DNA from 2 places in the Achromobacter sp. 1012554356 genome. Region 2 is predicted to be linked to the other one. Evidence: predicted binding sites of a transcription regulator. Region 2 holds the regulator's gene; the other holds the start of a gene.
What was found. Region 2 encodes LexA, which represses DNA repair genes until DNA is damaged. Its sites were predicted from a motif close to ACTGTATNNNNATACAGT; they were not measured.
Positions count from the first base shown of each region.

Region 1: a site for LexA is predicted at 1,259-1,276, ahead of AC6LJW_RS02535 (DNA topoisomerase IV subunit B). Genes of this name have one in related genera too.

Region 1 covers NZ_JCBANC010000003.1:137,843-141,256, reverse strand. Annotated here, with positions in the region: gene rho (transcription termination factor Rho) at 1-704, opposite strand, end outside; gene trxA (thioredoxin TrxA) at 822-1,148, opposite strand; gene AC6LJW_RS02535 (DNA topoisomerase IV subunit B) at 1,474-3,414, shown strand, end outside.
Region 2 covers NZ_JCBANC010000004.1:124,370-127,783, reverse strand. Annotated here, with positions in the region: gene lon (endopeptidase La) at 1-1,267, shown strand, start outside; gene lexA (transcriptional repressor LexA) at 1,463-2,110, opposite strand; gene AC6LJW_RS03205 (amino acid aminotransferase) at 2,260-3,414, opposite strand, start outside.

The sequences.
Region 1 (3,414 bases), on a different contig from region 2:
GGTTCGTCGAAGGTCGACGCAACCACTTCACCGCGCACGGTGCGCTGCATTTCGGTCACTTCCTCGGGGCGTTCATCGACCAGCAGGACGATCATGACCGCGTCGGGGTAGTTGGTGGTGATGGCGTGCGCAATGTGCTGCATCATCACGGTCTTGCCGGACTTGGGGCTGGCGACGATCAGGCCGCGCTGGCCCATGCCGATGGGGGCGAAGACGTCGAGGATCCGGCCGGTGAGGTTTTCCTCGCTCTTGATGTCGCGTTCCAGGCGGATGACGCGGTTCGGGTGCAGCGGCGTCAGGTTCTCGAACATGATGCGATGCTTGATCGCCTCGGGCGCCACGCCGTTGACCTTGTCCACCTTCACCAGGGCGAAATAGCGCTCGCCATCCTTGGGGGTGCGCACTTCGCCTTCGATGGAGTCGCCGGTGTGCAGATTGAAACGGCGGATCTGCGACGGGGAAATGTAGATGTCGTCGGTGCTGGCCAGATACGAGGTTTCCGGCGAGCGCAGGAAACCAAAACCGTCGGGCAGGACTTCAAGAACGCCGTCGCCGAAGATCTGCTCGCCCTGCTTGGCGCGCCGCTTCATGATGGCGAACATCAGTTCCTGCTTGCGCAGGCGGTTGGCGTTCTCGATTTCCAGGCCAGCGGCCATTTCGAGCAGCTGCGAGACGTGCAGCGCCTTCAGTTCGTTGAGGTGCATCGCGGTGAGTGTTGGGGGAAAAGTAAAGGAGGGCTCTGGCGGCGCGCCACGGACGGGCTCGCGCGGTACTGAATGAGCGCCGCCTATGCGGCGGCGCCTTCGTTTACAGCACGCGATTTACAACGCGCCGTCCAGGAATGCGGTGAGTTGCGACTTCGACAGCGCGCCAACTTTGGTGGCTGCAGCTTGGCCGTCTTTAAAGAGCATAAGGGTCGGAATGCCGCGGATGCCGTACTTGGTGGCGGTGCCCTGATTTTCGTCCACGTTCAGCTTGGCGATCGTCAAGCGGCCAGCGTATTCGGCGGCGACTTCTTCCAAAATGGGGGCGATCATCTTGCAGGGGCCACACCAGGCAGCCCAGTAGTCCACCAGCACCGGCTGGCCGGATTTCAACACATCGGCATCGAAGCTGGCGTCACTGACGTTCTTGATTTGGTCGCTCATGATGGTGATTCTCGGTTCGGCAGCAAAAGGCGCGTTAAAACGCGCCTTGCCGTTGTTCTTGTTTGTGGAATGGACTCAAGCATACCACTGTCAATAACAACAGGCATACCACTGTTAATAACAACAGGGTTTGCAGGATTTTGTGTAGGATGTTGCGGCTCAGCTGTCGCGATCCGGGAGGTCAACGCCCGGGACGGCGGTTGTGACTGTTCATCATCCTACCGAATTCGGACCTGGTCAGGTCGTGCGCATCCCACCCGGAGCCGCGCAGAATCTAGGCTTAACCGTAAAATGTCGGTTTTTTTCCACAGATGTTGGGGATAACTTGGCCACTCCACGTTACAACGAGGCGTCCATCCGCGTCCTGAAGGGGCTGGAACCCGTGCGGCAGCGCCCGGGCATGTACACCCGCACCGAAAACCCCCTGCACGTCGTGCAGGAGGTCATAGACAACGCCGCGGACGAGGCCCTCGCCGGTCACGGCAAACAGATCCAGGTCACGCTGCATGCCGATGGCAGCGTCTCCGTCGAGGACGACGGCCGCGGCATTCCCGTCGGCCTGCACCCCGAAGAAAACGCGCCCGTCGTCGAACTCGTGTTCACGCGCCTGCATGCGGGCGGCAAGTTCGACAAGGCGGGCGGCGGCGCTTACGCCTTCTCGGGCGGCCTGCACGGCGTCGGTGTGTCCGTCACCAATGCGCTCGCCACCCGCCTGGAAGTCATCGTCTGGCGCGACAACGCCGTCAGCCGGCTGGTGTTCAAGGGCGGCGACGTCGACGAGCCCCTGGCGCCTTACGACCAAGGCGGCCGCAAGAAGTCCGGCACCCGCGTGCGCGTCTGGCCCGATGCCAAATACTTCGACAGCCCCAATATCCCGCTGGGCGAGCTGACGCATCTGCTGCGCAGCAAGGCCGTGCTGCTGCCGGGCGTGAAGGTCACGCTCGTCAACGAGAAAACCGGCGACACCAAGACCTGGCAGTATCAGGACGGCCTGCGCGGCTACCTGGCCGAAGCCCTGGTAGGCGCCGAACTGATGGTGCCGTTCTTCGAAGCCGAACAGTACGCCGGCGCCGACCACGAAAATTTCGCCGAAGGCGAGGGCGCCCAATGGGTGGTGGCCTGGACCGACGACGGCAACGCGGTGCGCGAGTCCTACGTCAACCTCATTCCCACGCCGGCCGGCGGCACGCATGAATCCGGCCTGCGCGAAGGCCTGTTTGGCGCGGTCAAGGGCTTTGCCGAGCTTCACAGCCTGCTGCCCAAGGGCGTGAAGCTCTTGCCCGAAGACGTGTTCGCCCGCGCCAGCTTCGTGCTGTCGGCCAAGGTGCTCGATCCGCAATTCCAGGGTCAGATCAAGGAACGCCTGAACAGCCGCGACGCCGTGCGGCTGGTCGGCGGATTCTCCAAGAGCGCGCTCGACCTCTGGCTGCACAGCAACGTCGAATACGGCAAGAAGCTCGCGGAACTGGCCATCCGGCAGGCGCAGGCGCGCCAGCGTTCGGCCCAGAAGGTTGAAAAGCGCAAGAGCTCCGGCGTGGCGGTGCTGCCCGGCAAGCTGACCGACTGCGAGTCCAGCGACGCCACGCGCACCGAAGTGTTTCTGGTCGAGGGCGACTCGGCCGGCGGCTCGGCCAAGATGGGCCGCGACAAGGAATTTCAGGCCATCCTGCCGCTGCGCGGCAAGGTGCTCAATTCCTGGGAAGTCGACCGCGACCGGCTCTTTGCCAACAACGAAATCCACGACATTTCCGTGGCCATCGGCGTCGACCCCCACGGCCCCAACGACTCGCCCGACCTGTCCGGCCTGCGCTACGGCCGCATCTGCATCCTGTCGGACGCGGACGTCGACGGCTCGCACATTCAGGTGCTGTTGCTGACGCTGTTCTACCGGCACTTTCCCAAGCTCGTCGAGGCCGGCAACGTCTACGTCGCCAAGCCGCCGCTGTTCCGCCTGGACGTGCCCGCCCAGGGCAAGCGTCCCGCCCGCAAGATCTATTGTCTTGACGATGGCGAGCTCGAAGCCGCGCAGGACAAGCTGCGCAAGGAAGGCGTGCGCGAAGGTGCGTGGGCCGTCAGCCGGTTCAAGGGCCTGGGCGAAATGAACCCCGAGCAACTGTGGGAAACCACCATGAATCCGGACACGCGCCGCCTGCTGCCCGTGGGGTACGGCGACCAGACCCCCGACGACACCACCCGCATGTTCGACATGCTGATGGGCAAGGGCGAGTCCTCGCAACGCCGCGCGTGGATCGAGGAAAAGGGCAAT
Region 2 (3,414 bases):
CCACCGTCGCACGTACATCGGCTCGATGCCCGGCAAGATCGTGCAGAACATGTCGAAGGTCGGCGTGCGCAATCCGCTGTTCCTGCTTGATGAAATCGACAAGCTGGGCATGGATTTCCGCGGCGATCCCTCGTCGGCCCTGCTCGAAGTGCTGGATCCGGAACAGAACCACACGTTCCAGGACCACTACATCGAGGTCGACTTCGATCTGTCCGACGTCATGTTCGTGGCCACCAGCAACACGCTGAACATCCCGCCGGCCCTGCTGGACCGTATGGAAGTGATCCGCCTGTCGGGTTACACCGAGGAAGAAAAGATCCACATCGCCCGCGACCATCTGCTGCCCAAGCTGATGAAGAACAACGGCGTGAAGGAGACCGAGCTGACGGTCGACGACAGCGCGCTGCGCGATATCGTGCGCTACTACACCCGCGAAGCCGGTGTCCGTGCGCTCGAGCGCGAAGTGGGCAAGATCTGCCGCAAGGTCATCAAGCAGTTGCTGACCCAAAGCGATCGCGCCAAGGCCGAGGGCAAGACGCTCGAGGTCAAGGCGGTCAACGTCACGGCCGACAACCTCAGCGATTTCCTGGGTGTGCGCCGCTACGCCTTTGGCATGGCCGAGAAGGAAAACCAGACTGGTCAGGTGACCGGCCTGGCGTGGACGGAAGTCGGCGGCGACCTGCTGACGATTGAAGTCGCGGACATGCCCGGCAAGGGTGTCATCCAGCGCACGGGTTCGCTCGGCGACGTGATGAAGGAATCGGTCGAGGCAGCGCGCACCGTCGTGCGTTCGCGGGCTCGCCGCCTGGGCTTTGCCGACAGCGTGTTTGAAAAGCACGACATGCACGTGCACGTGCCGGAAGGCGCGACGCCCAAGGACGGTCCGTCCGCGGGTATCGCGATCACCACGGCCATGGTGTCGGCGCTGTCGCGCATCCCGGTGCGCGCAGATGTCGCCATGACGGGCGAGATCACGCTGCGCGGCGAAGTGCTGCCCATCGGCGGCCTGAAGGAAAAGCTGCTCGCGGCTCACCGCGGTGGTATCAAGACGGTTCTGATCCCGGAAGAAAACGTCAAGGATTTGGCGGAGATTCCGGACAACGTCAAGAACCACCTTGAGATCGTGCCGGTGCGTTGGATCGACAAGGTGCTTGAACTGGCCCTGGAACGTCTGCCGGAGCCGTTGGCCGAGGAAGAAGCCGTCAAGGATGCCCTGGTTGCCAAGCCGGCTGAACCCGGCTCGACCGACCCGGTCATGAAGCACTAATGGCGTCTTGAACGCAGGACGCTCTCGAAAGAGGGCGTCCGAAGCCCAGGGGTGGCGCAAGTGTAGCGAACGCCCCGAAAGCAAAAAACCCCGCTCACATGAGCGGGGTTTTGTTTTTTGAGCTTGGGCCCCCCTGCAAGGGGCGGGGCGCAGGCCGCATGATGGCGGCCCGACTTTACATAGGCCGAGCCCGGCCTAGTGCAGCGCCTGGGTGCGGATGAGGCCCACTGCAATGCCTTCGAGCGCAAATTCCTGATCGGCCTTGACCACGATGGTTTCGAAGTCGGGATTTTCGGGCAGCAGCTCGATGTGGCCGTTCTGGCGCTGAAGGCGCTTGACCGTGACATCGTCGCCAATACGAGCCACCACGATCTGGCCATTGCGGGCTTCAGATGCCTTTTTGACAGCCAGCAGGTCGCCTTCGAGGATGCCTGCGTCGCGCATGCTCATGCCGCGCACCTTGAGCAGATAATCGGGCGCCTGTGCAAAGAGGCTAGGGTCTACGCCGACTTCGCGTTCAACGTGCTCGGCTGCAAGAATCGGGCTGCCTGCCGCAACGCGGCCGACGAGCGGCAATAGGAGCTGGGCGAGGGCGGGGATGGGAAGCGAGGACTGGACCGGTGTGGTGGCGTCCTTCAAGCGGATGCCGCGCGAGGCGCCGGCCGTGAGTTCGATGGCGCCCTTGCGAGCCAACGCCTTGAGATGGTCTTCGGCGGCGTTGGGGGAGCGGAAACCCAGGGCCTGGGCGATTTCGGCACGCGTCGGCGGAAAGCCGGTGCGCGTGACCGTTTGCCTGATGAGGTCCAGGATTTGTTGTTGGCGATCCGTGAGTTTGCTGGCCATGGCGATGATCCGTTGCGAGCGGACTGTACATATATACAGCGCCATTCTGGGGGACGCAGCGCAAAAAAGCAAGCCGGTCGCGAGGCCAACAAAAACGGGACCCGCAGGTCCCGTTTTTGGTTGAAGACGGCGCGGCGCCGCCTGGCGATTTACAGCACGGCCGCGATGCCGGCTGCGACCTTGTCGATGTTGCCGCTGTTCAGCGCGGCCACGCAGATGCGGCCGCTGGACACGGCGTAGACGCCATGTTCTTCGCGCAGCCGGTCCACCTGAGCGGCGGACAGACCCGAATACGAGAACATGCCGCGCTGCTTCAGCACGAAGCTGAAGTCCTGCTTGCCGCCGTGCTCTTTGATTTTGTCGACCAGTTGCGCGCGCATCAGGCGGATGCGATCGCGCATGCCGGCCAGTTCTTCTTCCCAGAGGGCGAACAGCTCGGGCGTGTTCAGCACCGTGGAGACGACCGTGCCGCCGTGCGTCGGCGGGTTGGAGTAATTGGTGCGGATGACGCGCTTGAGCTGGCTCAGCACGCGGGTGGCTTCGTCCTTGCTGCCGGCCACGACAGTCAGTGCGCCAACGCGCTCGCCATACAACGAGAACGACTTCGAGAACGACGAGCTGATGAACATGGTCATGTCCAGGTCGGCGAACAGGCGCACGACCGAGGCGTCTTCCGTCAAGCCGTCGCCAAACCCTTGGTAGGCGATGTCCAGGAACGGGACCAGGTTGTTGTCCTTTACGACAGCGGCAATTTGCTTCCACTGATCGGGGGTGGGATCGGCGCCGGTGGGGTTGTGGCAGCAAGCGTGCAGCACAACGACGGTCTTGGCGGGCGCGGCCTTGAGGTCGGCCAGCATGGCTTCGAAGTTCAGCCCGCGGGTGGTGGCGTCGTAATAGGCATAGGTGCCGACTTCAAAACCGGCGCGCTCGAACAGGGCGCGGTGGTTTTCCCAGCTGGGGTTGCTGATCAGAACCTTGGAGCCCGGCAGCAACTGGCGCAGGAAATCGGCGCCAATCTTCAGGGCGCCGGTGCCGCCCAGTGCCTGCGTGGTCAGCACACGGCCGGCGGCGGCCAGCGCGGAATCCTTGCCCAGCAGCAGCGCTTGCGCACCGGCGTTGTAGCCGGCGATGCCTTCGATCGGCAGGTAGCCGCGAGCAGCAGCGGCCTCGATGCGGGCGGTTTCAGCCTTGCGCACTGCGCCCAGGAGCGGGATCCGTCCCTGATCATCGTAATACACGCCCACACCCAGGTTCACTTTACCGGGGCGGGTGTCCGCGTTGTATTGTTCGTTCAGGCCAAGAAT